3 regions of the Alteromonas fortis genome follow, and region 1 is predicted to be linked to each of the others. Evidence: predicted binding sites of a transcription regulator. Region 1 holds the regulator's gene; each other region holds the start of a gene.
What was found. Region 1 encodes FNR, which switches genes on or off when oxygen is low (the NO sensors DNR and NnrR bind a similar motif). Its sites were predicted from a motif close to TTGATCTAGATCAA; they were not measured.
Positions count from the first base shown of each region.

Region 2: the regulator FNR is predicted to act here: its motif matches at 5,164-5,177, upstream of PCAR9_RS11550 (PRC-barrel domain-containing protein).
Region 3: the regulator FNR is predicted to act here: its motif matches at 9,087-9,100, upstream of apt (adenine phosphoribosyltransferase).

Region 1 covers NZ_LR812090.1:2,377,955-2,388,772, forward strand. The annotation lists gene PCAR9_RS10200 (heavy metal translocating P-type ATPase) at 1-1,025, shown strand, start outside; gene ccoS (cbb3-type cytochrome oxidase assembly protein CcoS) at 1,027-1,257, shown strand; gene PCAR9_RS10210 (sulfite exporter TauE/SafE family protein) at 1,244-1,903, shown strand; gene fnr (fumarate/nitrate reduction transcriptional regulator Fnr) at 1,949-2,689, shown strand; gene uspE (universal stress protein UspE) at 2,982-3,905, shown strand; gene ttcA (tRNA 2-thiocytidine(32) synthetase TtcA) at 4,139-5,092, shown strand; gene PCAR9_RS10230 (patatin-like phospholipase family protein) at 5,093-6,118, shown strand; gene PCAR9_RS10235 (DUF2987 domain-containing protein) at 6,142-6,789, opposite strand; gene PCAR9_RS10240 (glucosaminidase domain-containing protein) at 6,786-7,577, opposite strand; gene PCAR9_RS10245 (YciC family protein) at 7,570-8,301, opposite strand; gene PCAR9_RS10250 (LysE family translocator) at 8,385-9,011, opposite strand; gene cobB (Sir2 family NAD+-dependent deacetylase) at 9,024-9,749, opposite strand; gene PCAR9_RS10260 (sulfurtransferase) at 9,873-10,703, opposite strand.
Region 2 covers NZ_LR812090.1:2,657,876-2,668,693, reverse strand. The annotation lists gene PCAR9_RS11575 (sigma-54-dependent transcriptional regulator) at 1-1,282, opposite strand, end outside; gene PCAR9_RS11570 (exopolysaccharide biosynthesis protein) at 1,769-2,374, shown strand; gene PCAR9_RS11565 (LysR family transcriptional regulator) at 2,383-3,306, opposite strand; gene PCAR9_RS11560 (rhodanese-like domain-containing protein) at 3,362-3,712, opposite strand; gene PCAR9_RS11555 (ArsR/SmtB family transcription factor) at 3,902-4,213, shown strand; gene PCAR9_RS11550 (PRC-barrel domain-containing protein) at 4,301-5,041, opposite strand; gene PCAR9_RS11545 (MaoP family protein) at 5,243-5,599, opposite strand; gene PCAR9_RS11540 (hypothetical protein) at 5,967-6,164, shown strand; gene PCAR9_RS11535 (LysR family transcriptional regulator) at 6,291-7,121, shown strand; gene PCAR9_RS11530 (DUF2750 domain-containing protein) at 7,195-7,545, shown strand; gene PCAR9_RS11525 (DUF2789 domain-containing protein) at 7,710-7,943, shown strand; gene PCAR9_RS11520 (ribonuclease J) at 8,011-9,399, shown strand; gene PCAR9_RS11515 (EAL domain-containing protein) at 9,645-10,818, shown strand, end outside.
Region 3 covers NZ_LR812090.1:3,009,614-3,020,431, forward strand. The annotation lists gene PCAR9_RS12990 (HWE histidine kinase domain-containing protein) at 1-1,826, opposite strand, end outside; gene PCAR9_RS12995 (IS481 family transposase) at 2,369-3,334, opposite strand; gene PCAR9_RS13000 (hypothetical protein) at 3,445-4,701, opposite strand; gene PCAR9_RS13005 (YbaB/EbfC family nucleoid-associated protein) at 5,094-5,420, opposite strand; gene dnaX (DNA polymerase III subunit gamma/tau) at 5,459-8,458, opposite strand; gene apt (adenine phosphoribosyltransferase) at 8,500-9,036, opposite strand; gene PCAR9_RS13020 (HvfC family RiPP maturation protein) at 9,336-10,100, opposite strand; gene PCAR9_RS13025 (HvfB family MNIO-type RiPP peptide maturase) at 10,097-10,818, opposite strand, start outside.

The DNA.
Region 1 (10,818 bases):
CATCAGCGCTCACTTGCGCTATGGCGAAATTAAACAGACAAGGCATTTTGCTAAAGCGAGCCGATGCTCTTGAGCAAATAACTGGCATTGACACTATCGCGCTCGACAAAACCGGTACGCTTACACAAGGTAAGTTCACTATATCAAACGCCTGGTATGCTGACGGCGTAGACAGCGACAGCGCGTTTTCCATTGCACGCGCACTTGAATCTCGCTCTGAGCACCCTATTGCTAAAGCCTTTAGCGGGGATAAAGCCTTTAGCGATAATAAGGCCGTTAGCGGTGATAAAACGTCAAACGGCAACACCATACACAAAGTGTCCAATTTTACAGTCACGCCAGGTGGTGGAATTAGCGGTGAAATTAATGACACACTATTTTGCATGGGCTCAGCAGCATTCAGTGTTCACGAATCACAGCAATCATTTATCGAGGGTTACCCCTCGGCTAATGTGTTTCTTACCGTCAAAGGCCGTATTATGGCGGCTTTTGAAGTTCGTGACTCACTGCGTGACGATACCCAAGAAACCCTCGATATATTGGCAAAAAGTCATACCCTAGCTGTATTAAGCGGCGATACACAGCAAAACGTCGACTCCCTAACGAAACCTTTACCAATTTCCACCGCTAAAGGGGGCCTTACCCCAGAACAGAAATACGAAACGGTTCAAGCTATGCAGCAATCGGGCTCCAAGGTAATGATGATGGGCGATGGTATTAATGACGCGCCAGTGCTTGCTAGTGCCGATGTAGCGATAGCAGTAGGTAATGCGACAGATGTTGCGAAGACTGCTGCCGACGTGATATTGCTAGGCGACCAGCTACTTTCTGTGCCGGAGTTAATTAAAACCTCGCACCAAGTGAAACAAAAAATAAGACAAAATATTGGTTGGTCGTTAGGTTACAATGTGCTGATCTTACCCTTCGCCGTAACAGGCCTGCTTTCACCGTGGATGGCGGTTGTTGGAATGTCATTAAGCAGTATCATAGTAGTGACAAACTCTACGCGACTTCTGGGCAAATAGTATGAGCATAATTTACGTTTTAATACCAATCGCGATCATCATAGTAGCTGTGGCAATTGTGATATTCTTCTGGGCGGTTAAAACCAATCAGTTTGAAGATTTAGACCGTCAGGGTTACAGTATTTTGTTTGATGATGACCTTCCGCCTGAGGAAAAAAAGCTCGCTGAGCAACGCAAGCAATTTCAGGATAGTAAAGTAGATAAAAGCCAAGAGTCGCATGGAGGGGATTAATTATTTCTCAGCCTTTCTTATCGGCTTAGCTGGCGGTGTTCACTGCGTGGGCATGTGCGGGGGTATAGTGGCAGCGCTAAGAATGGTGTCACCAAAAGGTGCTTCAGCATTACCCTATACCCTAGCCTACAATATAGGACGTATAGCAAGCTACACCATCGCTGGCGCGCTAACTGGGGCGCTTGGAAAAATAGCCGCCGACTACGTGCCCCTTGCCAACTATGCCCTATCTTTGCTTAGCGGCCTTATGCTGTTGTTGCTAGCCTGTTATTTAGGTAAATGGTGGACGGGTTTAACGGTATTGGAAAACGCTGGAAAAGGATTGTTTTCTAAACTGCAGCCATTATCTAAGCGTTTTTTACCGTTCAAAACCCCTTTTAGCGCTATCCCTTATGGGTTTATCTGGGGCTGGTTACCTTGTGGATTAGTGTATTCAACACTTACTTGGTCTTTGGCTGCGGGCAATGCAGTACAAGGCGCCGCCGTGATGTTTTTCTTCGGTTTAGGTACTTTGCCAACGCTACTCGCAGCAAGTGCAGGCAGTCAGTATATTGTTAGTAGTTTTCAAAACAGTCACGTTAGACAACTCATCGCAGTAATAATGGCCATATATGCAGCCTATCTTATTCATGGCGCAATCGTTTAAAAATAGGTGTATTATTGTCGTGGGGTCTTTATAAGAGCAAGCATTATGAGCAAAGGAAGCCAATTTTCTATTCACTGTCAAAACTGTAGCTTTAGTCACCTGTGTTTACCCGTTGCACTAAACAAAACAGAAATTGAATCTCTTGACGATATAATCGAGCGCAAAAAGCCGCTTCATAAAGGCGATACGCTCATTCAAACTGGCGATAAATTTCGTTCCCTTTTTGCGGTAAGAACAGGTTCTTTTAAATCATTTGTAACTAATCAAGAAGGTGAAGAGCAAATCACCGGCTTCCACTTCCCGGGTGATATTATTGGTTTTGATGCCCTGCGTGAAAGTAAGCATCAAAGTTACACTTCTGCGCTAGAAACCGCCATGGTGTGTGAACTGCCTTATGACACACTTGATGAAATGTCGGTTCAATTTCCCAAACTACGCCATCAGATCATGAGCTTTATGAGCGCTGAGATAAAACAAGATCACGACATGATCATGCTTTTAAACAAGCGTACTGCTGAAGAGCGTTTGCTGTATTTTATATCACACCTTTCCCAGCGTTTTGAAGAGCGTGGCTTTTCGCACAGAGAGTTTCACCTAACTATGACCCGAAACGAAATCGGCAACTATTTAGGCTTAACGATAGAAACCATTAGCCGTCTATTAAGTCGTTTTCAGAAGGAAAACATTATCAAGGTAGACGGTAAATTGATCTCTATTTTGGATTTTGACCGGTTAAATACCAAGCTAGAGGCGTTAAATGGCCCTAGCGTAGTTTGTAACGGTTAATTTATTCTTCTTTTATCTTAAGCGCGCTACATGCGCGCTTTTTAGTTTTAATCTTTAAAATTTCACTGTATTCCCTTAGTGAGTTACACAATATCCATCCATTGAGCATGAAAGCTCCCGTAAAATTCAGTGTAGCCTTTTTTGTTTATCAACGAATTATTTACGCCTTGATCCAAAACAACTCACGTTTTTTTAAATGTCGTTTATAGTTAATGTAAATGGTTTTTATAAACTGTTTTGAAAAAATATCGATGTCGACAGCCATACAAAGCTTTGTAGTTGAGGAGACGTTATGATTGAGTGTAAACGAATTCTTGCCGTGGTGGACGCGGAACGCGACAACCAGCCTGCCCTAAGCCGTGCCTATGAACTTGCATCAAAAACCGGCGCCACGGTTACCGCTATGATGGTGGTATATGATTTGTCTTACGATATGACAACCATGCTTAGCCCCGACGAACGTGAATCAATGCGCGATGCCGTTACAAAAGAACACGCCAAATGGCTATCTGCCCAGCTAAAAGAACAAGGCTTTTCAGAGACCGATATTGTGGTTGAGTGGAACAACCGTGCTTATGAGTCGATTATTTATTACGCCCTTAATAACCAAATCGACTTAGTAGTAAAAGCTACTAAAAAACATGACGACCTTGCCTCAGTGATCTTTACACCTACGGACTGGCACTTAATGCGCAAATGCCCTCGCCCTGTTCTACTCGTGAAAGAACATGATTGGCCAGAAGGCGGTGAAATCATTGCTGCAGTGAACGTAGGGAGCGAAGATGATGAACACGCTGCACTAAACGACAAGCTTACATTAATCGCGAATGACTATGCGTCTTTGCTGAAAGGTAACGTTAATTTAGTCAACAGCTACCCTTCAACACCACTCAACATTGCCATCGAAGTGCCGGAGTTTGACCCAGACACGTATCACGATGCGGTAAAAAACCATCATATGAAGGAAATGCGTAGTCACGCACTCAAATACGGTATACCAGATAATAAATGTGTGGTGAAAGAAGGCTTACCTGAAAAAGTTATCCCACAAGTAGCAAAAACACTCGATGCAGAGTTAGTTGTAATAGGCACAGTGGGACGGGTGGGTATTTCAGCAGCGCTTATTGGCAATACTGCCGAACACGTTATCGATGAACTGAATTGTGACGTATTAGCAATTAAGCCTGATGGATTTGAATCACCGATAACCGTGTAGTTAACGACTTAATTGCGCTTGCATATCAAGACACTTGGTGGCGATAAATGGCGAGTCGGCGATGGGCGTTTTTCATAAAAAACTGCGCATTTAGCGGTTAAAATCTGGGGCTTAGCCACATACGCTTTAATCAGTACTTAACGTTTCTGGATAAATTTAACCACACAGCCATAGTCTCGAAAAGGCGCTTTAATGTATAATGGCGCCTTTATCACAAACCAAGCTAGTTAATTATGAGTTTAGGCACAAGCAGTGCTGACGCGCCGACGTTAAACGCCGCGCAAAGTAAGCAAAAGTACAACTTCAACAAACTTCAAAAACGACTTCGTCGCAACGTGGGTAAGGCCATTGGCGATTTCGGTATGATTGAAAACAACGACAAGGTCATGGTGTGTTTATCTGGCGGTAAAGACAGCTATACCATGCTTGATATTCTATTGTTTTTAAGGAAGATTGCGCCTATTCATTTTGATATTATTGCGGTAAATCTTGACCAAAAGCAACCTGGTTTTCCCGAACATATCTTACCCGAGTACTTAGACAGCATTGGCGTTGACTACAAGATTGTAGAAGAAGACACCTACTCTATTGTTAAAGACAAAATTCCTGAAGGGAAAACGACCTGTTCGCTTTGTTCTCGTTTGCGTCGTGGTATTTTGTACCGTACAGCGAAAGAGTTAGGCGCGACTAAAATTGCATTAGGTCACCATCGTGACGACATGCTAGAAACTTTCTTCTTAAATATGTTTCATGGTGGTAAGCTAAAATCTATGCCACCAAAACTGGTTAGTGATAACGGCGAACATATTGTTATTCGTCCACTAGCTTACTGTAGCGAAAAGGACATTTTGAAATATTCACAAGCCGCTGAGTTCCCAATAATTCCGTGTAACCTTTGTGGTTCACAGGAAAATCTACAGCGTCAGAATATCAAAGCAATGCTTCAAGACTGGAACCGCCGTTTCCCAGGTCGTATTGAATCAATGTTCCGCGCGCTTCAAAACGTGGCCCCTTCACACCTTGTAGACAGTAACCTTTATGACTTTAAGTCTATTGCCACCCAAGACGGCCCCGTTGCAGATGGTGATATCGGATTTGATGAACCTTCTTTTACTACAGAAAATAGTGCAGATCTTAACGATGAAGATAACGCTATCGAGGTAGTAAATATTATGGAACCAAAGTAAATGAAAATTGGACTTGCGTTAGGTGCCGGTGCCGCAAGGGGCTGGACTCACATTGGTATAATTGAAGCGTTGGAAAAGCTTGGCGTTAAAATTGACGTTGTAGCTGGTTGCTCGATCGGTGCTTATGTTGGCGCTGCCTACGCAAGTGGCAAGTTAGAAGGTTTAAAAGAATGGGCCTGTTCGCTTAGCGACTGGCAGGTGCTCGCGCTTATGGGTGTAGGGCTCAGGCGAGGCGGCATTGCTAGCGGACAAAAAGTTTTTGACAAGCTTGCTAGCGAGTTTTGTGTTTCCTCGTATGAAGAAATGCTTAAGCCCTTTGCAACAGTGGCGACTGACCTATATACAGGACGTGAAGTGGTATTTAATTCAGGTCCTATTGGCGACACCATTCAAGCATCTTGCGCTATTCCGGCACTTTTTACGCCCGTGGCACATGGTGATCGCTGGTTAGTAGATGGCGCAGTTGTTAACCCTGTACCGGTTAACCTGTGTCGACAGTTAGGCGCAGACTTTGTAATTGCAGTTAATCTTAACGCCGATTTTCGCCCGCTTCGATTAGAAAAGTTAAGGCAAGATCACGAAGAAAACCAACGTAAAACCGAAGACTTTTTTACTAAAAGCCAAAACGTATTGCGTCAATGGTTTTCGCCAGACAGTAAAGATGACAAAGCATCAGAGGAAAATGAAGAGCAGCTTCAGGTTAATGCTTCTGATGATGTGAAGACTGAAGAAAGTATCGCGACCGATGTTATTGAAAAAGTCGAAGAAGAATTTACCGAAGTTCCTGCAAAGGTGAATAAGCGAAACCCACCAGGAATTATGAGCGTAATGAGTAGCTCACTTGAGATACTTCAAGCCCGCGTTACCCGTTCACGTTTAGCCGGCGATCCGCCAGATATACTTATCGAACCTCAGCTTACTGATGTGGGTATTATGGAGTTTCATAGGGCGGAAGAACTGTGCGCAAAGGGCGAAGAAACCATCGCGCGGGTTGCTGAGCAAATTAGGTATCAGTTGCTAACCTGATACCTAATTGTCCAAAAGGTAGATTAACTAGACGCCATAGCTGTTACACGCAGCGGCGCTTGAGGCAGCGTTAAGCCTTTCGCCTCATTTATCCACTCTTGCTCTAAATGCAAAACACCATTGTTAATTTGTACACCCTGCGGCGTGACGAAATCTAAATTTTTATCTTCGAACTGAATCATTAAGCCCTTCACCGACGGCATCATAAAAGACAAAAAGCTCCCCATTTCATTGAAAAAGGCTTCATACTGTTCATACAAGAAACTGAGTTCTTCTTTTTTGTAATACTGTTTAAGGTATTCTGGCTTGGTTTCAAGCTGCACCGACATATCACAAACGTTCGCACGTTCGTTTAAATCAATACGTACCAGTGCATTAGCCAATTTCAGTGCTTTTTCAGTGGGTACGGTAAAACGTCCTTCATCTGTAACTTCTAATGGCATTGTTTTTTTATCGGTAACGATAGATGCACCGTTAACCTCGCATAAACGCCCTTCACCTACTCGGACAAAACCAAACGCAAACTGAAGCGCTTGGGTATCTTCGTTATCTAGCTTTTTAACATGGCTGTAGAAACGGCTGTACTCTACATCTATCGTTTCAGCCGTTACGGATGTACTAGCAAAACCGACAAACAGAGATGAAGCAAGAAATAATGCAGCGCGTATCATTCGGATAAAAACTCCTCGTTAAATAGGATCATTGTTTGAAGCTCTTCAACATAAGCGGCTCCTCGCTCGGAATAATTCATTAGCCCTTCAGCCAATGCAACACCAGTAATGGGTAATTGATTAGCTCTCAGTCGGCTGCGTATCTCTCGTAAATCAGCATAGGCATCGTGTCTGTTGAGGTTACGCATATAGGTGTACGTAGCGCGAGACAGGCTATCAAACTTAGCCACTTCGTGTGAGGCGCCGGCATTTCGGCGATTTGGGACGAAACCGCACCCTTTTGAAAAACACCACAAACCGAAAAAGTTGTAGCCCTTTCTTGCAAACCGGCTTGTTCCCCATGCAGATTCATTCGCAGCCTGAACAAGTACCAGCTCTTCAGGTAAAACATCAATTTTCTGCAGTAAGGCCAATAGTTTGGTTTTTAAGGGCTGTGTAGACTTTACCCGATACTCTTCTTCAAGCCATTCAAGCCTAGCCATGTCATCTTCTGAAAGCGATTCGTTGACTAACGCCTTCCTATACAAGGTTTGTACATAATGTCTTAAGGTAAGTAAGTAGGCATTTTGCTTCTCTACCTCGGGCCGTAGATAATTAAAAAAAGCCTCTTTTTTTTCTTTTACGTCACTATAAACTGAGAAGTCAGGCACCGGTTTTTTCGCTTCTACCGTTTGCGGTATGTCTAAAATATCTGGCTCGTCCTTAGTAAAAATAATGGCGTTAATGACAATGACCGCCAAAACGCCTAGCGTTATAAGGACAATTTTAAAGGTTTCTCGTTTATGCATCGAAGCTCGACTCATTCACATCATTTACAGATGCTTCCGTGCTCACTCCTTGCTCGCCAATCAGTTCCTGATAGAGCAATCCCATCATACTAAAATAAAAAGGTAACACCCAAATAAGGGAAACCCCGAACGTCAGTGGTACCGAAACAAACAGTAAGAAGAGCACACCGAAGATACTGGCAATTTGAGCCCAGTACGCGTTGAATACTCTGCATGAAAGAATAATTGCGCTTATTGGGGTTAGTTTTCTGTCGGCCACTAACATAAGAGAAAAAGACGACGCTAGATAAAAATACACGCCTGGTAAGATAACCAACATCATGCCTAACTGCACAAGAATACTGCTAACTAACTGGGTTAACGCAACCAGAAATATAAGGGGGAAAAACTGAAATACCGTAAAAACCGATGTTTTTACGCCTCGCGCTATAAAAACGCCCATCATGTATAAGCCCGTAAGTAACGGCGCCACAATGCAGATTGCCACAATCTGGATAATAGACTGGTGCTCGAATACATAGCTACCGTCGTCATTGATGGTAATGTACTGTTGGGCAATTACCCCAAGCATCACAAAGGTCAAGAATAAAACAAGGCTACCTTGAAACAATGATGAAAAATTAGCTTTTGTTAAACCGGCAGCGCGGCGCAAAAGACCTTTAGTATCGAATTGATACTGTTTAGACAACGTATTGTTCAGGCGGTCTGGGTTTACGTCTTTCACACAACTCTCTTATATTTTTAGAAAAATCGGCGCGATTATACCAATTCACAAAAATAAATGCCTGCTTGTGTAATAAACAAAAGTTAACCCAACACCAACTTAGCTGCTAACCCGACTAAAAGCACGCCCATAGCCCTATCCAACCAATAGCCTTTTTTGCCAATAAGTTCGGCGACTTTACTGGTACTTAAAAGGAAGGAAAGAAAACAAAACCATAACCCCGTGGCAAATGCTAAGTAGATACCGTAACCAAGCTTTACGCTAAATGGCGTATCAATACTGATGATGGCAGTAAAAAGTGAAAGGAAAAACAACGTCGCTTTAGGATTAAGTCCGTTTGTCAGAAAACCCATCCAAACGGCACGTTTCGCCGAGATTTGTGATGTCTTCTTTTCTGCATCTATATCCTGCTTCTGCTTTACGGGGCCGCTTCTAAGCGCTCCGAAAGCAAGATAAAGTAAATAAGCAGCAGCAGCGTAGCTAAAAGTGGTAAAAAGCCAAGGCGTAGTAGCAATTACCACGCTTAGCCCTACTAGCGAATAAGCAACATGCAATAAGATTGCTAGTCCAATACCGACACTAGTGTACATGGCTATACGTCTACCATAGGCAACGCTGTTTCGAACAACCACCGCAAAGTCAGGTCCCGGGCTAGCAACAGCCACAAGATGTACCAGTGCAATGGTAAGAAATTCGTTCATATACTGCATGTTTTGCGCCTCCTACAGCGCATATTTTGAAATTATTTCATCAACCCATTGCGGAACTATACGCGAGGCAGGACCGGTGAGTGATTCGTCAAACAAGGCATTGGATACACCTGGTTCTAAATTCGCTTCTATTGTGTGTGCCCCATTTTCTTTAGCAATCTGAACAAAGCCAGCAGCGGGATACACATTACCCGATGTACCAATAGCTATAAATACATCGGCCTGTGAGAGCGCATCGTATATTTCTTCCATATACATAGGCATTTCGCCAAACCATACGATATCCGGTCGCAGGGTGACTCTGTTACAGCAGGGGCACTTAGTGGTGTGATCAAAGCTTTCACACCAATCAAAAGATTGCTGGCTAATAGCACAGCGGGCCGACAGTAGTTTACCATGCATATGATAAACCGACTCACTTCCCCCACGCTCATGTAAGTCATCTACATTTTGCGTCACCAACGTTAGCTTATGACCGAAGGCTTTCTCGAGTTTAGCAAGCGCCATGTGTGCTGCGTTGGGCAAAACATCATCTTGTTGAAGCTGTGCTCGCCGCGCGTTATAGAAGCGATAAACCAAGCTGGGGTTTTGTTCGAACGCTTCGGGTGTAGCGACTTCTTCAACGCTGTGATTTTCCCAAAGGCCGTCATTATCGCGAAACGTTTTTAACCCAGATTCAGCGGAGATGCCCGCACCGGTGAGAATAACAATATTGGGTAAGGATTGATTAGCTGACATCAGGTTATTTTTACTCTGTTCCAATAAAGCGAGTGATTCAGTTTATTTTGTAATTCGCGATAATATCGTGCTTAGGCATACATCGCACATAAATGATTTCAGCACTTCACGGCTTCTATGCTTTTACACGCCTTTAACTACAGGGTACTGAGTCTTAGCGCCCCATTCAGACCACGAACCATCATATACCGAAACTTGCGTAGCGCCGCACATAAGAGCTGCAACACCAATGATACAAGCGGTAACGCCTGAACCACACGTGCATATAATAGGTTTACGTAAATCGACTTTTGCTTGTGCAAAAACAGCATTAAGTTCATCTACAGGTAAGAAATGGCCGTCTTTTACTAATGTATCGAAAGGAACATTGAACGCGCCTGGCATGTGTCCTGAGCGCACTCCCTCTCGAGGCTCCGAAATTTCACCTTTAAAGCGCGGGGCACTTCTCGCATCAAGCAATTGCGCTTCGGTGTTTATAGCTTGAAGCACTGCGCTAGAGTTTGCAAACCACCCAGGTCGAGGTGTTGCTTGGTAGGTAAGTTTCCCATACTGCTGTTGTTCTGAAACGGGAAGCCCAGCCCCCTCCCATGCAGGTTGGCCACCATTTAATATATATACATCTTTATGCCCAAGTGCTTTAAGCATCCACCACACTCTAGGCGCAGAATAAATACCTCGGGTATCGTATACCGCTATGGGCGTATTCGCTGTTATGCCCTGATTACCAAGATAAATAGCAAGGTCTTCAGCTGATGGCATACTGTGTGGTAAACCTGTAGTGTGATCGCTTCCTTCGCTATCGAGATCAAAATCCACTGACGCAGGCAATACCATTGCCGTTCGTGTATCTGGTGTTTTTGAAACGGGATCATCCATCAACGCTCTTACAAGCGTAACTGGCTTTTGTTGCATTGCATTGGCTAGCTCGCCTATTGATAGCAATACTGTTGCCATTACATCCTCCTGGAAAGCGCCCATATAAGTGGGCGCCCTGTGATACCGAGTTAAAAACTAGACGGTATGTGTTGATTCACATTAAACATTTAGTTTTTGTTTACGACTAAGCGAC
Region 2 (10,818 bases), 280 kb from region 1:
TTTTGGTACTAATCCCTAACATTTCTGCGGCTGTGGTTTTATTGCCGCTGACTTTCTCTAATGTGGCGTATATAAGCTCTTTTTCCACATCTTCAATCGTTCTTCCGGCTTGAAGGGCAGGTGTCGTACTCTGCTTTTGCGCAAAAGGAGATTCGATGGTTTTAGGTAGCTCAATCTCACTCTTTTCAGGGTCACTCATAATGGCGGCACGGTGAACAAAGTGTCTTAACTCTCGAACGTTACCAGGCCAGTCGTAAGCTTGAAGCGTTTCAAGCTGATTATCTTCCCACTTAAAATTAGAGCCGTTGTCTTTGTTGAATTCTGCAATAAAGGTTTTCGCTAGAAGCGGAATATCTTCTTTTCGTTCACGTAAAGGTGGAATAGTGATTGGGAAAACGGCCAATCTAAAATAGATATCTTCACGCAACACTTTGCTTTGCGCAATTTCTTCCATTGTTCTGTTTGTTGCAGATACTACGCGACAGTTCACAGGTATAGATTTTGTGCCGCCTACACGAAGCACCACTTTGTTTTCGAGCACACGCAAAAGGTTAGGCTGCATATCGATAGGCATTTCTGTGATTTCATCTAAGAAAAGGGTGCCTCCTTCTGCCTGCTCGAAAACACCCTCTTTACGGCCCACAGCACCGGTAAAGGCACCTTTTTCATGGCCGAACAACTCACTACCAATCAATTCTTTAGAAAAGGCACCACAGTTTGTGGCGATATAAGGGCCATCACTTTCTGAGGCTCGGTGAATAGCAGCTGCGACTACTTCTTTACCAACACCACTTTCACCTAACAGCATGACGTTAGCGCTTGTTTTGCTAACCCTTGAAATGAGTTTGTATAACTCCTTCATCACCGGTGACTCGCCAATAAGCAAATCGAAGTGTTTTTCAATTGTCTCTTCTTTAGGTGCTTTTTCTTTTGGCTTTTTACTTAACACAGCCTCGATTTCTTCGCGCTGTATTGGCTTGACAAGGTAGTCTACGGTAGGGCCACACAAGCCTTTGATTACGCTTTTAACCGAAGGGTGGCCGGTGATTAAGGTAACACGAGGACGCTTTGGGAGCGCATCAAGTTCATTAAACAGATGAGCGCCGCTACCATCGGGCAACATGAAATCTAACAGTACGTGATCGAATGTTTCTTTCTCTAGCCAGTCGCGGGCTTCAGCTAATGTCGCAGCTGTTAGGACGTCGTGGCCTAAAAACTCAATAATAGTACAAGCTACTTCTGTAAACTCGGCATCGTCATCAACTAAAAGTACGGTTAGCACGTGGATGTCCCTCTCTATTACTTTCCATTTAAAATATGGAATAAAATCAATGTTATAGTTGTATCATAAAAGGCAAGGAAAAATAACTAGATACCTAGCTATACTTACTCCTTTCCTAGCAATAACTTGTTTAGTTCAGGTAAAACCGAATGAATGTTCAATAAAGTCACATTAATTGTAGTGATTCATCTGTACGAACGACCGTCTATAATTTTACTCTTTTGATTTAATCTAGAAGATTCTCGGTCTATCAAATACACATTGAGTGTTACCTATTTACATATAACTGCAAAAAGTATTCCCATTTCCTTATAAAGTGTAGGTGAGCTTGGCTATGGCACATTTTTCGCACAATTTGTATGTAGAGCAACTTTATTATTGGTGAAAGGAATAGATAAGGTTTACCGAGAATTTGCCTATGGTAGGCCCGCATTTGCTCTCTGAAGTTAGAGGACTACGGCTAAATTTATGTCAAAGGAATTGAAAATGTGGGCAAAAACAGCTGAGAGATCAATGACTTTAACCGAGCTGCTGACAAAAATGCAGCCTCGGGCTAGTCAAGATTTATTTTATTTTGCAGATTTTTGGGAAGTTATGGAAAAGCGGGGCTTTGGCCCAATGCTAGCGCTTCCGTCGTTTATCGCCTGCACCCCTATAGGCGCTATTCCTGGTGTACCTTCTTTAACCGGTGTGACGATTTTACTTATTGCATTGCAAATATTACTCGGTAGCAGGCACCCATGGTTACCTCAAAAAGTGATGGACATACATTGCGATGCTGATCAACTACGCCATATAGTCGAAAAAATAAAACCCTATGCAGCTAGTATCGACCGCTTTCTCGTTCCCCGTTGTTTTTTTATGAAACAGCCCGTGTTTCGCTCTTTAATTGCTTTAAATTGTGTTGGCTGCGGCTTGGTAATGGTTCCGTTAGAGCTTATTCCCTTTATGGGTCTTATTCCCGCCTTGGCAGTTTTCATTATGGCCGTTGGAATGGCTACTGACGACGGGGCAGTAGCCTTGATAGGTGTAACAATTTCACTGTTTGGATTTGTGTTAGGCTTTCAGCATTTGCCGACAGTAGTTAGCTAATGCGCGAGCTACACTGAGCATGAATCAAGCATAAAATCTGAGGTAGGTAGGTTCATTGTTTGGTATCTCAGTTCTCCCATAAATGCCCGCGCCGCCGGGCCTAAGGTGTCTCCATCTTCAAAAGAAAGATAGAGAAGGGCTTTTCTTAACGCCGCATTGTTATCTAAAGGAAGCGGAACTAGGGTACCGTTTTCTAATTCTTCCTTAATAATTGCTATAGGTAGCCACGCAAACCCCAATCCCTGAGTAATGATATCTAAAGATGTTCTCACGTGGCTCACTGTCCAACGTTGCTCTGCACCTAACCAACCCACATCTGCCTTGCGCTCTGCAGAAGAGTCGCGAACTACAATCTGACGATGAGTTTTGAGGTCTTCTAAGGTTAGGGTTCTGTTTAATTGGTGTAAAGGGTGCTTAGCATGAGCCACCGCGGCAAACTCAATTTCGCATAAGTCTTCGCTAAAGCCATTCGGAAAGGCAAAGGGAGAAATGCCTAAATCTACTTTTCCGCTACTTAATAATGCGTTAGCACCGCTAAGCACGGTTTCCTCTATTTCTATACGCAAGAGCGGAAACTCTGCAGAGACTTTGGCAAGCACGTTATACAATAATTCAGAAGGGAAAATAATATCTACAGCTATACGCAGTGTTGTTTCTGTTCCTACTTTTAAGCTACTTGCTACCGCTTCAAGCTTTTGAGCTTCGTTGAGCAAAAACGAAGCTCGACGGTACATGAGCTCACCTTGTGGAGAAAGCTGTACTTTACGACCAATATTTTCAAATAGTGCTACACCAATGGCGTTTTCAAGTTTTTGAACAGCGTGATGAACACTAGATTGACTTTTATGTACTTCTGCAGCTGCTTGATTGAAGCCACCAGCATCAACAACGGCTTTAAACATACGCCATTGTTCTAATGTGGATTTAAGCATACAACGCCCTTTACCTGTCTTTTGGGCTACTTATAGCATAGACAGATTATACAAGTCATTCTTTAAGGGCTTGGTTAATGGTTGATACTGGACACGTTACCACTGATACCTTCTCGTATCCCATCTGCATTAGTTGCTCGGCAGCTAACTTTGCACGAACGCCAGATGCACAATGGATGTAGAGCGGTATTGAGGCATCTTTGAATCTCTCTAATGCTTTCATCTCGAGCACGCCTCGGGGTATGTTGAGGGCATAGGGGACTGGCTGGCTCGCTACTTCGCCGCTTTCCCTTACGTCGATAAGGGTTCCATCATTGTGCACTAACTCTTCAGAAGCTTTTTGTGCAGTGACGCAACGAATATCGAAGCTGATGTTCTCAATCCGAGTTTTAATATCTATTAGCATAGTACTCCCAATTTATGACGATTTTGTGCAAAACAAATAAGCAATATCTAATGTATGAATGGAAATTCAATAAAACAATATCAATTACCGGAATTCATCGCATATAATGGCAAGTCGGCAAAATGTCTTATACTTTAGTATAATTAATGGCTAAATTATTGCCAGAAACGTTAAAGAAAGGAAGTGCTTATGTCTGAGGATATGGTAATAGGTTCAGATGATATTATGGAACATGCGGTGGAAGCTGAGATCTTCCTTAAACAATTTGCGAATAAAACACGTCTCATGGTGCTTTGTTCATTGTTGAAAGAGGAAAAGTCGGTAACCGAGCTTCTAGAGGTAGTCAATGTTTCACAGCCTGTGATTTCTCAACACCTCGCATTATTGCGAGAATCAAAAATGGTAGCTACCAGAAGGGAAGGCCAAACAATTTACTATCGACTTGCGGATGAGCGTGTTAAACGACTTATTGCGCTGATGGACGAATTCTTCTGCGAGTAGGTTTTTCTTAATTATCATTAAAACAACAATGTCCGCCACATAGCGGACATTGTATCGTTTAACATTCCTTCAAATTCATATCTGAAACTATTTATCCAGTTGTTTGCACAACATGGCGATGTAATCTTCTTCTGGAATTCTATCACTATCTACTTCTGGCCTATTGACTAATTCATCATGGCTTAGGTTGACCGCGACACTGTGTGCGGCCCAATCAATATTTTCAATATCCCCCGGTAATAGCGCCAAGTGTTTACCGCCTGGAAGCCAATTATTGGTATCGACCACCAGCATTATTATTTTCCAACTTCGCGTGTCGATTATGAAGTTGCTTATGTGCCCAACATTGTCGGTAGTCGTGGCAACCTCATAGCCTCCCACTTCTCCAACAGCCCTCAAGTGATTACTTGTTTTCTTAGGGTTAAGTGTTTCAGATTCTTCCGCTTGCTGTATTTCAACAAGCTCATTGGGATGTGCAAACTCTCCCCATGCTCCTGGCCCAATCCAGTAGTAGCCGTAGCCGAAATATTTAAAGAGGTTCTCCTCATACTCTCGAGACACGGGCTTATGTTCATCGATCGATGGGCTGTTCTTTAACTTTTCAACAGTCATATTTACATGAACAGTGTCATCACTGCTATCTAGTTCTGTCACGGCGATGGGAGAAATAACCACTTTTCTGCTAAGCGGAAGCCACGTATTTGTATCTGCAACCAGATAACGTACGGTAAACGTTTCATCGTCAAAAAGAATATCGCGAACGCCGCCTACTTTGTCATCAACGGCATGAATAGAAAAGTGAGTAAGCTGTTTTGAACTAATGATCATCGTTGCGCCTCCTTTGCTAGGGCTCTTTGTATAGAGCGACAGTTATTATTAGTTAACGTCACTCTTTAATACTCTAAGTGTAGACAGTCCTTAACCTTTCTTCATTTTCTTCTTGCCTAACCTTGATTGAGATCATTTATCGCTTAAAACAAAAAAGCTCGCCTGAGCGAGCTTTTTAACGTTGACTGGTATGTTTGAGGGTTAGGCTACATCAAACTCTTCATCAGAATAATCATCATCGTATTCTGATTGATTACTAGCACTGCTATGAAGGGTATAAAAATGTTTTTTCCCTCTTGCCAGTCTCACATATTTTGCCCATGCCTTTTCGAGGTTATTTACTGCTTCAACTTTTCCATTAATGAACGAAACGAAATGTTGCTCATCTTCACTTTCTGGCGAAAGTTCACCGCTTTCGAGGCCTAATAAAGTCTTGCCGTAGTTAGTTAGAAGATCGGCTTCAGTGATACTGAAGTCACCTGATTTACGAAATCCATAGGGAAACTTTTGACGGTCGATATATGGTTTTGCAGATAGTCGAATAGCTAAACTTTTCATGTTGTACCCAACGTATTGTTTTGTTCAGCGCACTTTTAAAATAAATATAAACGAAGATAAAACAAAAGATTTTTTCCTTATCAATAAAAAATTTTTAATGGGTCAAAAAGTAATGGAATCTAATAAGAATATTGTCGCGAATGGGCTCTCTCATAAGCAATAGGACGAGAGTTTACCTTTTTTAACCTGATGAAATTTATCAATATATCCGACTTTTTAGACAAGTTTTTGCGGTGGGAAATTTGTTACAAAAGTGAAACATGTGTTGGCGAAGTGCACCTGTGAAAATACAGTAAAAATGCCATCAAAAATTCTTGTCGCTACGATGATTAAAATTCGTTTTCTATTTTTCTGCTTAGGATGATAATTGAAACGTGTTCATAACCCAGAGAAGTCAATGAGTAAAGACTATCGTTACCAGCGTGATGAATGGGACTCGGTAGAAGAGGAAGATCTTCACGCAAAAAAATCAAATTCCAAACGTCAAAGCACTGTTAAAGTAAAGCAGAAGCGTGACCTCCAACGTCGTGAAAAACAACGACGTTTACATCAAGAAGAGTATTAATTCAGCGAGTTGATGATTTTTTAATTAAGCGCACCGATTAAAGCGGTGCGCTTCTGTGCATTTGTATTTACTTACCGTATTATCTGTGTCAGTTTAGAACCAACTCAATTCGGTTGTACATCAAGCATGGATATACGCTTTCTCACCACCTTTATAGAGGTGACTAAAACTCGTCACTTTGGTAAAGCCGCTGAAAACCTCTACCTCACTCAATCTGCCGTTAGTGCTAGAATAAAGTTGCTTGAAGAATACTTCCACACAACGCTATTTATTAGACAGCGTAACAGTATTCAGCTCACGCAGTCTGGAGAAAAGCTGCTACCCTATGCTAGGCAATTGTGTGCCACGCTTAACGAAGCCAAACAAGAGCTGCAAATACAATCATCTGAGTATGTGGTTTGCGGGGCAACACAGCTTGCCAGCGAGCTCTTATTGCCAACAATGCTTAGCCACCTTCACAACTCATTTCCTGACTATTCCGTAAAGGCAGAAGTTTTGACGCTCGACTCACTGTCACGTCAACTACATGAAAGAGTTACAGATCTCGCTTTTTCTACTGAGCCGCTTAAGTCTGAAGAAGTGAATAGCGAGGTTTTGATGGAACACGAAATAGCATTGTACCGTGTAGGTGAAATTTCCGATGCTGTTAATGCTGCTGATTTTGTAGCAATTGACTGGGGTACCAAAGCGAGAGACTGGCTTCTTACCGCCTACCCGCAGCTTCGCGATGCAAAGTTAAGGACTAATTCGCTTAATCTTGCGCTAAATAACTTACTTAGCGAAGGCGGAATAGCCGTGCTGCCCACCAATATAGAAAAGCAGATACCGGCCCATATTAACGTGGTTAAGATAAGAACCCTTGAAAATGTACCATTAAGGTTATACATACACAGCATGAAGCAAATACGACGCGTGGGCCTTGCAGAGATAATAGACAGCGTATCTACAGTAAGTTAAATGCAACCGAGAGGTTTTGCGAAAATGCCAATCATATATGGCGCATCAACGACAGAATTTAAAAGAGAGTACTATGTCTCAAATACATCCTTTATTAGAAAAAAACGCTTTTCAACGCTTAGAAACTAGCCTGGCCACGATTAAATCTGATAAGAAATTGTTTATCCTTAAAGATGAACATGGTTGCGTTATGCTAACCACTGACGAAGAAGATGGTGTTCCGGTTTGGCCAGACGCTGAACTTGCGCTTTTGTGGGCTACAGAAGATTGGGCTCACTGTGAAGCAATGGAACTCAGTACTGAAGAGTTTCTAACCAAATGGGTTCCAGGTATGACGCAAGACGAACTCATGGTTATTGTTTGTCCTGTTCCCGCTGAAGAAGGTGAGGTCATTTCGCCACAAGAGTTTGCTGAGTACCTATAACATGTTGTTCAAGGCACTGTAAGTTCAAAAGTTACGGGTGATCTTAAGCAAAGAGCCTGGGGTAGTTATTTAGTAAGTAGATAGAGACAATTGAGCGGCAGTTTAATCATAGACCGCTCATTGTATCTATGTCTCTTGTTATCAGATAACCCAAAGGAGGCGTTATGTTTACTGAACAACCCACAATGAACAGCCTATTTAGTCAACTTGGTCTAGGAAGTTCAGACGAAGAAATTGCAGAGTTTTTCGAAACACATAGAGGACTAAACAAAAGCCAGCACTTGCACGAGGCACCGTACTGGAGCGAAAGTCAGTCCGCATTTTTGAAAGATGCTATCGTAGAAGATGCTGCATGGGCTGAGGTTATCGATCAGTTAAATGTAGAACTGCACGAGTAACACGACTTAGCATGCATCTATCGCTTTCTTAGCTAATTTCTAATTTTTAAAAAAGGCAGTATACGCTTTGTTACACCCAAACATTGATGATTTGTGGTTTGTCCCCTTAGGAGGGACAGGCGAAATTGGTATGAATCTAAATTTATACGGACACAGTGGTCAATGGTTGATGGTGGACTGTGGGGTGTCATTCGATGAGCCCCTTGTTCCGAACTACAAAACTGACGCTTCAGTAGGCAGCGTCGCTCCGCCTAAGGGGGCTACGCATCGAGTAGTAGCACCTGATCCGACTTTTATAGCGAAGCAGAAAGATTCATTGGCCGGCATTGTGATCACTCACGCTCATGAGGATCATGTGGGCGCTATCCCTTACCTCTGGGAGCGATTTCAAACGCCGATTTTCACTACCCCATTTACTGCCGAGGTGTTAAGGCGCAAGCTAGCTAGGAGCAAGCTTGCCAATCGTATTCCTATTGTTGAAGTAGAGGCTGGTGACACCCGCCAAATTGGTCCCTTTAACGTCAATTGGTTGGCTATCACACACTCTTTGCCTGAGCCTTTTGCGCTCAAAATTACAACACCTGCAGGCACTGTTCTACACACTGCTGATTGGAAAATCGACGCTAACCCCATTACTGGATTACCCTTTGATGTAAACCTTTATAAGCAACTAGGGAACGAAAACATCCTTGCGTTAGTCGGCGATTCCACCAATGCCCCAAAGCCTGGATTTTCCATTTCCGAAAGAAATTGTTATGACGGTTTACTCAGTACTATTTCGCCGCTTAAAGGGCGGGTGGTAGTCGGGTGCTTCGGCAGTAACATAGCTAGGCTTATTTCGTTAGCTAAAATTGCCAAACAAACGAAGCGCTACATGGCGCTGTACGGACGTTCATTATTAAACATGTATGGTATTGCAAAGCAGCAAGGTATTTGGCCTGATGATTTACCAATAACTGACCCTCAGCACTTGGGTTACTTGCCCCCACATGAAGTTTTAGCGGTAGCAACAGGGAGTCAAGGCGAGAAAAATACAGCCTTGGCGCGTTTAGCTCGCGATAATCATCCACACTTAACTTTGGACAAAGGCGACACTGCTATATTTTCGTCTATTGTGATCCCTGGTAACGAAGAGAGTGTAAGGCGTTTAAGTAAAGCGCTATCGGCGAAAGGGGTTACTGTAATTCACAGCGAGGATAGCGCCTTGCCTATTCATGCCAGCGGCCATCCTTGCGCTGAGGAACTTAAACTTATGTACCACTGGGTTAAACCTAAAATTGCTATACCGGTGCATGGTGAGCATCAGCATTTACAGGCACATGCAGATATTGCTAAGGCGTGCGGGGTAATGAAACACTACGTGGGACAAAATGGCGATTTGTATCGGTTATCTCCTCAGCCCAGCATTCGCCGCCAAGTTGTTCCAGTGGGGCGGGTGCCAGTCCAACAAGACTAAACTTTTCGAAAAAAGTAGGGTAGAAAGAAAAAGTCTTGGCATAATTTAATCATTCTTTAATCCTTTTAAGACTTACTTTTTGCGTTTTTAAACTTCTTGTATCTAGTGTAATTAGTTTATTAATTTCAATGCGATAGCGGTATCTTAAGGAAGTGTAAAAACCTTCTTTTGAAACTGCCCATGTTTCGAACATTCTGGTACACTTAATTGCATAATAAAAATTTAAATTATGCGAACAACTTGTGATGAAGTTTTTATCCTACCTGGTTCTTTTGGCTTTTACTGTTTGTATTTATGCAGAGGCTTCTCCACGGCTTACCAACCCGGTTTTCCAATCACTTTCGACAAAAAATGGACTGCCTCAAGATGTCGTAAACGACATTGTAATAAGTGACGATGGGTTTGTGTGGATTGCCACTGAAGGTGGATTAGTGCGCTGGGACGGCGTTAGAACAAAACGGATAACGGATTCTACTAACACGCTGCTTGATTCGTCAGTATACAGATTAGCGCTGCAAGGCTCCGAAGGGCTTTGGTTTAGTATTTTTGGCAAGGGTAATTACTATCTAGACTTAACTACCCAAAAAATTGTTCAAATAGAGCCTACGAGTTACCACGATATTGAAGGTATGGTTCAACACGCCCAGACATTCCATTGGTACACTACTAATAAATTGGTCATCGCGCTTCACGAAGAAGTTCAGCTATTTGATACTAAAGAAAAAAAATTAACTCGCCTTGCTAAGCTACCTACTGAGCTTTTGGAAAATAATCATATCATTCGCGCAGCTATTACTATTGACGATACTTTGCTGGTAGCAACATCTAAAGGCGCTTATGTAAAAAATATACACGATACAGAACAGCCACTGGTTAGCTTAGATTACTTAGGTGAAACACCACAGAATATTGACAACATCAATGCGAAGTTTCTGCTGTTGGATGAACAAAACAGAGTATGGATTTCAACGGTACTTGGCGTATTCGTCGCACAAAAAGAAGATTTTATAGCGCAAGTCAACGGCGCTAAAAAGAGTGTATTTGATCGGGTAGTCAATAATAGGAATGTGTGGACAATGGTCCAGCACAAGGACAATGCATTCTGGATGGGAACTAACAAGGGTCTGTATCGACTAGTTAAGGTGTCAGACGGTTGGGAGAGCGAACACATTTTAGAGCCCAATAATGGGTTCACTGAAATTTCAAATAAGAAAATTACAGCAATAGCAAAAGACGAATCTGATAACTTGTGGATGAGTTCTGTCTACGCAGGCGCTCTATACTTCGGTGTTAAAAGTGCTGATATATCTACCATTCAGAACGAGCGAGCGGGAGCAGAAAGCGCTTTAACTAGTCACGTAGTGTGGACTTTCGCGGAAACCGAGCCCAATAAAATATGGATAGGTACTGACAATGGGC
Region 3 (10,818 bases), 630 kb from region 1:
GCATAGGGTAAGATCCTTATATCAGGGCCGCCTATTTTAAAAGATGACTCTTTGATCATGTAAGCTTTGAGCTCGTTATGAAGTAGGTCCTTGAATCTTACACTGTTGTATGAGGCATGCGTGAGCTGATCATGCCCTAGAGCAAGTGCGGATATTCTTGATGATAAGGAGAGCACAAATTCATCGATATCTTTCTTATACTGTGATGTCTGTCCGATAATCGCACTGACTAAATTTAAGATATTGCGAACGCGGTGGTTTAGTTCACCAATAAGTAACTCGAGTCTTTTTTTGGCTTCACGTTGCAGTAGTTCTTTTTCGTGTAAATGGCGAATGGTCAGTTCCATTACACCGAGTCTAATAGATTTAGCACGCTCAATATCCAGCGTTGTCCATGGAGTAGAGGTAGATTCATTATTTTCTACCCACTTATCAAAACTCGCTCGGGGAGTAAGCGTTTCTTTACCGCCTTTCAATTCAACGCGTTTTGCAGGGTTACCGGCCCAGGAGACTTGTTGCACAACTGAGTTTCTAAAAAGAAAAATATAGTCCATTGGCTGATGAGAGATCTTTAATGCCAATACCCCGGCAACACTCTCATCCGCTAACTCGTGGTGAATGTCTGCTAAGTTTTCAAATTGATGGATTTCTTCTTCGGGCAGTTCAGCAAGTATTGCTGTAAGACGTTTGATTTTTCGTGCGCTAAATGCAGCGCCCGACTTAGTATATTCATTGCTAAAAATACAGCCGATGCCGTCAATATCTATAAGCGTCTTGAGCAGGGATAATTGTTGTACGATGGCATTATTAAGCGATTTGCCTAAAGAAAGGTTGCTAAGTACACGTGTAAATGTAGCGTTTGCTTTCTCGCTTACCCTTATCCGTTCATTTACCAGCCTTCGCGATAATTCTAGTGAAAACATCTCTGCGAAGAGTTCTAATTGCGAAACTAAGCGGCTAGGGATAACTTTTTTAGTGTTGTGATGACAAGCAATCAGCCCCCACAGTTCACCTTCTACGATAAGAGATATAGACATAGAGGCGCCGACTTTCATATTCTTTAGATATTGAATATGAATTTCAGAAACCGCCCTAAGGCGTGAAAGGGAGAGATCTATAGAAGCTCCATCGCTTCTGTTGTTACCAATGATAGGGAAAGTTGCACCGTTAACGTCAGAAATAGTTCTGATAAGATTCTTCTTATAAAGCTGTCTTGCCTGACGCGGAATATCTGAGGCGGGATAACGCAACCCTAAAAAGGGCGTCATATCGCTTGAGGTCGATTCAGCAATCACTTCACCTGAACCGTCTGATAGAAATTGGTAAAGCATTACCCTATCATACCCCGTTGCAGTCCTAACGCTTTCAACCAAACCTTCATAAAGGTCTTCGAGTTCAGAGAACATCGACATTTGCGCCATTAACGCTGTGATAACGCCCTCATACTTGCCGGAGCTCTCTGTTTGTTCGAATTCAAGAATTAAATGTTCTGCACTTTGATGAACACATAAATCGAAAATATCTTCACAGTGCGGTAGTGAAACAGAATGAAGGTGGCTTGCTTTACCGAGAATCATAGCTTGGCTCTGCGCGCCCCTTATCGCATGTATCAGCTTACGGTCGAGCAACTTCCAAAACGAGTGACCTATAAGCTTATCTTGTGGAATACTGGCAAAGCTGCCTAAGTTTTCGGACAAATGGGTAATAGAACCTTCTCTATCTACGACAATCATGAAACCATGATTTTGTATCCTACCAAGAAGGTGAATCGGTTCTTTGTCGCATTCATTTACTAATGATGTGAGTTCGCTTGCTTCGTCATGCATTATTGTTAATCCAACAACCTTATTTGAATTAGACTAATTAAATAGCAGCGTTATCAGTCTTTAAAAAGCGCTGTAAAGTAAAACTGAAAAGAGAATAAACATAAAATATAGACCAAGAATAAGTTAAGCTAAACCTTTCATGCGCATTTATTAATATTAGTGTAAATATAACCAAACGTTTGTTTTCAATGAGCTAAGCCTGAGCATTAGAATAAATGTATATATACAAGCCCGATTTATAAAAAGAGATATTAAGTTGGCATGAAAATAGAGTGGTTTGGGTGGTTTCGCTGAGGAGACTAGACACAAAAAAGCTCTGGCAATGAACCAGAGCTTTTTCAGAGCTAAGCCACTTACATAACCCGAAAGCCCAGCGAGTTTACGCAGGCTTAGCGTAAGGGACTAAAAGCTGTATATTTGCTTAAAACGGCATTTTGAAGCCAAATGAGGCTTCGTTGCTGATTTGTGTCGATGTCACATTGTCGTTGGCTTGTAGCGCCATTAGCAATAGTTTCATCACTTATCTGTGTGATTCATAGACATCATTTCACTTTTCGTAGTTGAAGATCACGCTGATAATTCGACAACTGAATACGTTCATTTCCAGCTTGGTAGTTAGCGTGAACATCTTCCCAAAGTGGTGTTTTTTCAAGGCGCTCACACACAATATCCATTGGTGCTTTACCTTTGAATGAACCGTGAGCGCGTTGCCAGTTGTAGTAATGCTGCCACTCAGGCAATGTTTCATGTTTGAGTTCTTCTAAGTCCAAATTAACAGTCGAATAAAACTCTTCTTTGTCGGTTCTCTGTGACCTCTCAACTTTGCCATTTAAGTGAGGTGAGCCAGGTTTGTTGGGGCGAAATTTGATGCCATGTTCCATCAATTTGAGCTGTACTTTTTCAGCAAAAAATTCCGTTCCGCGATCAGTTTGAACACGCTGTATTGGAAATGGCATTTCTTCGATGACCTTATCGATAAAGGTAAGGGTATTAGCTGCTGTTCTGCGCTTAAACACGTCTAATACGCGATATCTAGAGCAATCATCAATAGCTGTGTATTGGTAAATCCCTGGTGCAATTTTACATGTGTCCATCTGTATCCGGTCGCCAGGAATAGGTCTCTGGTATCGAATAAAGTCTTTTTTCTTCCGCTGAAATACTATTGGCTTAACCTCATTTTTGGTCAGCACTTTATGAATTGAGGCAAGCGATAACTGAAAATTATGCTCGCGAAGAAGTTCATTTTGAATTCTTCTAGCACCAAGTTTTCTTTCTTTTCTTAGGTCAAGAATCCATTCCTCAATCTGGGTGTCGATTTTGGTGTTTGGAGAGCTGTGAGGACGCCTAGAAACCTCCTGTAGGCCCTCTAATCCATGTTGATTATATCGATTTAACCACTTCCGAAGAGTGGGCCGAGATATACCGCATCTACGGCAGACTAGACCCGCATTTTTCGTTTCTTGGTAAAGCTCAATCCACTTTAACCGCTGTTTAATTTCTTTGTTCATAGAATCGAATTATATTGAAACGATCTCTATGAATCACACACTAATATCGATGAGGATAGTCACAAAAAGGGAGCTGTTAGCTCAGCTCCCTTTTATTCATATTCTAGGATCTAGGAACATGGATACCAGTTATTAACCGATTCCCAAACTATCGTACCTAAAGGCACAGATATCCCTCCTAAGCTTGGGTTAGTCCCGCTCTTATATCTCAAGGTTCCATTGGACAATGCATGTCCACTTATTCTAAGTTTTACTCTATTCATATCTGGAGAATGTCCCTCAATGAATGCCTGCAATTGCCCAGGACGCTCGAACTCTGCCCAGCCGCTATAAGTCTGCCCGATGTACTTCATTGAACCATCTCGGCAGACTTTTTCTCCTACACTGTCGGGATTACGTAAAACTGCTAAAGAATACTCCCTTTTCTCTTTTTCTCGTTTTTCTTTCGCTAACCTTTTTCGGTTTTCGGCTTCATTCACTTTAGATTGAGCTATCTGATACAACTCCTTATCTGTGTATTTCGCATATCTAAATTTTTTAATAAAAGCCTTGTACTCACTGATACTCGGGCTATTTCCATAGGATGCAAATAAGTCACGTTGCTCTTTATAATGTGCTTCTTTCAATTTTTCTTCAGCAACAGCCGTTTTCGCGTTTAACTGATTTATAACAGAAGGAATGGAGTTAACAAAAAGTTCAAACTCCCCTAAATCAGAAAATCGCGTATCAACTGAATATTTTTCAACTTCACTTTCTGATGCTTTATTCTTGAGCTTAGTAACAGTTTGGTTATAAGAATATTCGGCTTTTCTTAAGCTTGCTTTGTGCTCTTCGAACTTTTGAAGTAGTGTCGCGATTTTCTCTTTATCTTCTATTTTTGAAAGCGCGTCTTGGTAAGCTTCTACGTACTCTTCATATTGAAACTCAACAAGCATATAAGATGCTATGGCAGCTGACAGTCCAACCGTCACAAGCGCCATACTCCCGTTGGCTACGGCATCGTATTGTCTTTCCATGAATCTAATGTCACTAGCAGTGGTGCATGGCTCACCCGATGTGTCATTACCTGTTGCAGTGACTACAGAACACCTCTGAATACTTTGGTAATTCCACTGAGGCTCGCCAGTGTTTACATTAACCCATGCATCATTAACGTTTGTGGTGCGCTGAGCTTCAATTGAATACTCACCGAAATGAAAGCCATCTCCCTTTTTTTCAAGCTTTGCAAATAAAACACTCTTGTTATCACTAACAGGAAATAAGTTTTGTAAGTGAGAGTTGTCAATTCCACCTTTCAGATTCGAAGATGTACTGGCACACCCAGCCAAACAAGATGAGACTAGAAGCGCTAATCCTAATTTTTTCATTTAAAATCCAATTTTTTATTAATATTTATCCTGCTGCTATTAACAGCGAGGCAGATGTTAATGACTTAATATTGATTTACAAGGAAAAATAAGATGGTTCACGTGTAACCTGCCAGAGTTACTTGACGGAAAATACATTTGCTACACGTACATAGCCCCCTGCTCCATGTCTTATAAATGAGATCTGCTGACAACAAACGCAGAGGGACTTACGAACAATGATTGGAATTTATCGTGAGTATTTTTCGGGCTTTAAACTTTTATGAATAAAAGCAGCTACAGACTTACAAAAAAGCTTGGGCCAAACCCAAGCTTTTTTTTAACACTTTTTCCCCTATTTGTTCCCCTAACTTTTCACAAAGCGAGAGACCAATGAATACGGGGCATAAAGCTTAAAACGGCATTTTGAAGCCAGGAGGTAGTGGCATACCACCGGTTACATCGCCCATCTTCTCTTTGCTAGTTTCCTGAACTCGACGTACCGCGTCGTTAAATGCTGCAGCAACCAGGTCTTCAACCATATCTTTATCGTCGTCCATCAACGACTCATCAATGTCCACTCTGCGTACGTTGTGGTTGCATGTCATTGTTACTTTGACCATGCCTGCACCCGCTTCACCGGTTACTTCTAGCTTAGCTAGGTCGTCTTGTACTTTTTGCATGCGCTCTTGCATTTGCTGCGCCTGCTTCATGATATTGCCCATTCCACCTTTAAACATAATTTTTGTCTCGCTTCGTTTTGGTGTTAATAATTCTGCTATCGCGCTTTAACCGAATCGGTTAGCACTGACGCATCGAAAGTCGATAGCAATGCTTGAATTGTATCGTCGGTTTTAATCACCGAGTGTGCATGCGCATGGCGCATGGCATGAATTTCTTGTTGTAACGCAAAAGGTGTAGATGCTGGTTCACCTAACGTGATATTTACTTCAACGCTTTCACCCAACCCATGATGGATTGCATCAACCAATTGCTTTTTCGCACTGTCGTTTAATAAATGCGTCTGACTGTGGTCAATTTCAAGGGATACTTGATTGCCCGTTCGAGAAAATGATGCGTGCAGCACCAATTGTTTAAGTAAACCAGCAACCGGCATTTGCTCTACCAGATTGCTCCATTCGTCAATTTGGCTAGCGTGAGTTAATTTACTTCCGTCATTTAAGTACGCTTTTAACTGACCGTCGTAGGTACTGCTCAGCGGCGTATCAAAATTTAGTGCATCCCGCGCAAACGACCGTTCTTCCGCATTTTCCATCTGCTCTGGAGCACTGTCGTAATTCGAGCTGCTATCAGAGGGCGCTTCAACATAGTCAGCACCTTCAAAAGGTTGAGGTGGTTGATTATCGTAATCAGTAGTCCAAGGTGGCATATCCTCAACAGGTGCTTCCAAGTATGCTTGCACCTCAGATTCGTCATTTGAAAAAGGCATATCCTCTTCAAATTCATCAAGAGCAAAATCATTTACGTCGTTTACACCAGATTGCGCTTTTACTGATTCGCCAGCATGCGCAGTGTCAGCTGACTCTGCGAGAGTGTTACCCTGAGGTGCGCCTTGTTGCAGAGAATTGTCGTCGTATTCATTGCTTTTATTTGTAGCGCTGTTAGCAAGCCCAGTGTTATTTCCTAAACGCTCAGAGTTGGTTTCAGATTCTAAGGAATTTACTTCACCACTCTTGATTTCGTTATCAGCACTAGCCTGCCCTGCACTATTTTCAGCATGGTCCGCAATTTCGTTTGTAGATTGCGCTGTATCTGAGGCTTTTGTTTTACTTCTGGTAAAGCGCGCTTGAATATCACTTGCACTTTCGCTCTTAGCATTTGCTGCGCTGGTACTTTTGGCCTCTGCGTCTTGTGCTTTTCTTTGCTTTAACTTTTGACGAAGTGCCAACATATCAGCCGTAGAAGTCAGCTGCTCTTCGGCGGTTAATGAAGACGCTTCGTTCTCGTGCGTCAACAACTCGCTGTTTTTATCAGAGCCTTCAGCATCATAAGAGCCTTCAGCGTTATGAGAGCCCTCAGCGTTATGAAAACCCTCAGCGCTTTGAAAGCCTTCAAAAGCAAAGGAGCCATCATCATCTGACGGAAGCGGCATATCGTCCATGTATGCATCTAGCGGAGGTCCATCGAAATGTTGCGCTGCTTCGTTATGAGGCTCTGCGGCAACGCTTTCTGCTTGTATCGCGGTGTTTTCTACTGGTACTTCTTCAGTAATAGGCGAAGCTGGTGCTTGCTTTACGGGTTCTTCACCATGAGCAGAATCACTCTCCAATGCTGTTGATCGAGTTGACGTTGTGCCCGACTCTACTTGAGGCAGCGCCGATTGAGTATCATTTTCACTCAACGCGCTTTCATCAACAGCTGCTTGTTCCTGCTCTTGCTGTGGTTCAAATGGAGACGTCGATTGAGGCTGTGCTTGCTGCTCTTCATCAATTTTCGATGTAGCAAGAGAATCTGGGGTAGAGGGCGCATTTTCTGACGACTGAGCAGAGGTAGATTCAACCGATAGATGTGAAGGCGTCTCCTCCTGCACTTTGGTTGCAGAAGTTTCGCTTAACTGCGCTTCCTCCTGCTTACCGACGTTTCCCGGGCCACCACTGGAAGAAGCATGATCTACAGGTAAACTATGCTCACTCCTCCCACTTTCAATCTCATTTGGTGTATTTTCAATGGGAATATTTGGCGCAAACGACATCATACGCATTAACGTCATTTCAAAAGCGCTTTTGCCATCTGCCGCAAAAGGTAAGTCTTTTCTGCCTTGAAGTGCAATTTGATAGAGTAGCTGCACTTGCTCTGCCGGAATAGTTTTGGCTAATTGAAATATCGCTTTGGCAGACGTGGTTTCTAACTTACATGCTTCTGGCACCCATTGCGTTAACGCTATTTGGTGCAGTAGGCTAGCCAACTCGCTGTGTACGTTGTCATAATCTGGTGCTTGCTCTGCGATATCATTCACCAGCTGCAACACCTCAGCCGGGCTTTTGTTTACCACAGCGTGTACTACTTTAAGCAACTGGTTCTTGTCCATCAACCCAAGCATATCGGTTACCACCGATGCCAGAACTTGATTTCCGCCTTGCGCAATCGCTTGGTCCGTTAAACTTAGCGCATCACGCATACTGCCCTGAGCCGCTCTAGCTAAAAGCGCGAGTGCCTGTTGTTCATATGACAGCTGTTCATGCTCTAAAATATGCTTAAGCTGTCCAACAATCTGCTCCCGAGACATCGCTTTCAAATTGAACTGCAAGCAACGGGATAAAATGGTTATGGGAAGCTTCTGTGGATCAGTGGTCGCTAGTAAGAACTTGACGTGTGGAGGTGGCTCTTCTAACGTTTTCAACAGCGCATTAAAGCTGTGTTTTGAAAGCATGTGTACCTCATCAATAAGGTACACTTTATAGCGTCCGCGAGTAGGCTTGTATTGCACGTTATCAAGAAGTTCGCGAGTATCCTCGACTTTGGTTCTTGATGCTGCGTCAATCTCTAATAAATCAACGTAGTTGCCCTGCTCTATCTCTTTGCAGGTGTTACATTGACCGCAAGGGTTAGCCCCTTGCCCTTCTTCGCAGTTAAGGCTTTTTGAAAAAATACGCGCAATCGTGGTTTTGCCCACACCTCGCGTACCGGTAAAAAGGTATGCGTGGTGTAAACGGTCGTTATCTAAAGCGTTTGAAATGGCAGAGACGACATGTTCCTGACCTACAAGTTCACTGAACTTGCCTGGTCTCCACTTCCTTGCTAGTACCTGATAACTCATTATTACGTATTTCGCCTTTTGCTAATTATGCTTTACAGCGATTATTCGCCTTCAAATTCACAAATTGAATAACTCTCAATATCAAGCTGATTCAATTTTTGCTCGCCGCCTAAATCGGGAAGATTAATGATGAACCCTGCGTGGTTGATTTCGCCACCTAGAGAACGAATTAGCTTTGCAGATGCAGCTATAGTGCCGCCAGTTGCAAGTAGATCATCAATAAGAAGGACTTTATCGCCTGGCTCTATAGCATCTTTATGGATTTCCAACGTATCCATGCCGTATTCCAGTTCGTAGCTCTCACTTACTACTTCACGAGGAAGTTTGTTGGGTTTTCTTACTGGAACGAAACCAATGCCCATTTCGATGGCCAATGGCGCACCAAATAGGAATCCGCGCGCTTCAGTACCCGCAATTTTGGTAAAGCCCATACCTTGATACTTTTCTACAAGTAAAGAGATACAGCTACTGAATGCTTTGTGATCTTCTAAAACGCTGGTCACATCTCTAAATAAAATACCTGGCTTAGGATAGTCAGGTACGGTTTTCACTACTGATTTAATATATTCTGCAGTCACAATTTTGCCTTGAATGTCTGCGTTATAACCAGAAGGTGAACCAGCCGGCGATGATATGCATCAACGGGAACGCAATTAAAGTTACTAGCGAAGCTAGAAAGTACCACTTGTTATAGACTTCTTTGAAATCTGAATTGTTAGCCATTTGCACTACCTAAACAATTTTTGTGAACAAAAAAATGGTGCTAAATGTTAATCGAAAGCAAGCTCGATTGACAGCGCTAATGTGACTGATCGCTCACTTTCAATACAGATCCTGGCGAAAGTTTAATATAAAGCAGTTAAATACTCTTTTTTAGCTAGCGTACAGGAAGAAATATCCCTTTTTGAAGCATATCCATGAGGGTTTGGTTCATGCCATTTACAAGCACATTCGAGGGTATTTGAGGAAGTTGTTGACATAAAGACTTGGATAATTGTTCTATTTTCATTCCCTGCTCACTTTGCTCCAGCGTGTTGACTAAAATAGCCGTTACCGGGTTAACATGAGCAAACTGTACGTTATAGTCTTGATCTCTATAGACTACATAGAACTGTTGTTCTTGAGCAGGTTGCTCAGGAATATAGTCCTCACCAATTAAATGAACTTCAAAGTGATAGGCAGCTAATGAAGCATACGGCGAAACTCTTATAGCATTAACTGTATGATCTTGGGTGTAGAACTCAATATCTTCTTCGTTTTTTCTTATACTGACATCAAGCTCTAACCATTCATAATGAGCAAGTTCTGCGATAAAATCAGGCAAATCCAACCCAAAAGACGGTGCTGTTGATAAGTACTCAACGAACTCTTTACTGATTTCTGCAAAATAAGGCGATCGGCATTCGTGCTCAATAAAAAACTGACGCACAACACTCTCCCACCCTTTCTCCCCATACAATTTTAATACGATAGATTTTAGAACTGGGAAGCCTGTACTAACGAAGTTATCTATATTATTAAAAAATAAAGACTGATAGATTTTCATTCGACGGGCGTTATCGCTGTCAGTGTCTCGATAAGTTTGTGGATCTTTTATCGCCTCGGCGAACGATTTTTGGGTGCGCTGAAATGATTGCGTCATGCGACACTTCCATTTACGACTGATTCTCTAATAACTCCGCACTTTGTCTGAATCTGCTTAATCTTCCTTACTTCTGACAATAACTCGTGCAAAGGAGGAATATTAAAGTCACGTTCTAACAAAGTGGGAAACACTCCATGAGTAAGGTAGGCGTGCTCTAATAAATCCCATACTGGCTCGATGACATCTGCGCCGTGTGTATCAACCTTTAGATCCTCAGCTTCGTCATAGTGACCCGCAATATGCCCATAAACAATTTTTTCAGAAGGAAGGCCGTTGATAAATGATTTTGCGTCATATTTGTGGTTGATGCTGTTCACGTACACGTTATTTACATCAAGAAGCATTTGGCATCCTGACTCTTTTAATATATTTGTAGTGAATTCTAATTCATCCATTTCCTGACCGGGTGCGATGTAATAAGAGACATTCTCTAAAACCAGAGGCCGCTCAATAATATCTTGAACTTGAACAATGCGAGATACAACGTGCTTAATAGCTTGTTCAGTAAAAGGAATTGGCATTAGATCGTACATATGACCGTTACCAGAACAAAAGCTTAAGTGCTCACTGTACAATGCAATATTATTAGCATCTAAAAATCGCTTAACGGTTTTTACGAACTCAACGTCTAGCTTGTCGCTACTTCCGATAGACAAAGATAAACCATGGGTGGTAAAAGAAGCTTGTGAAGATGCTTGCTGAAATTGATTTTGGT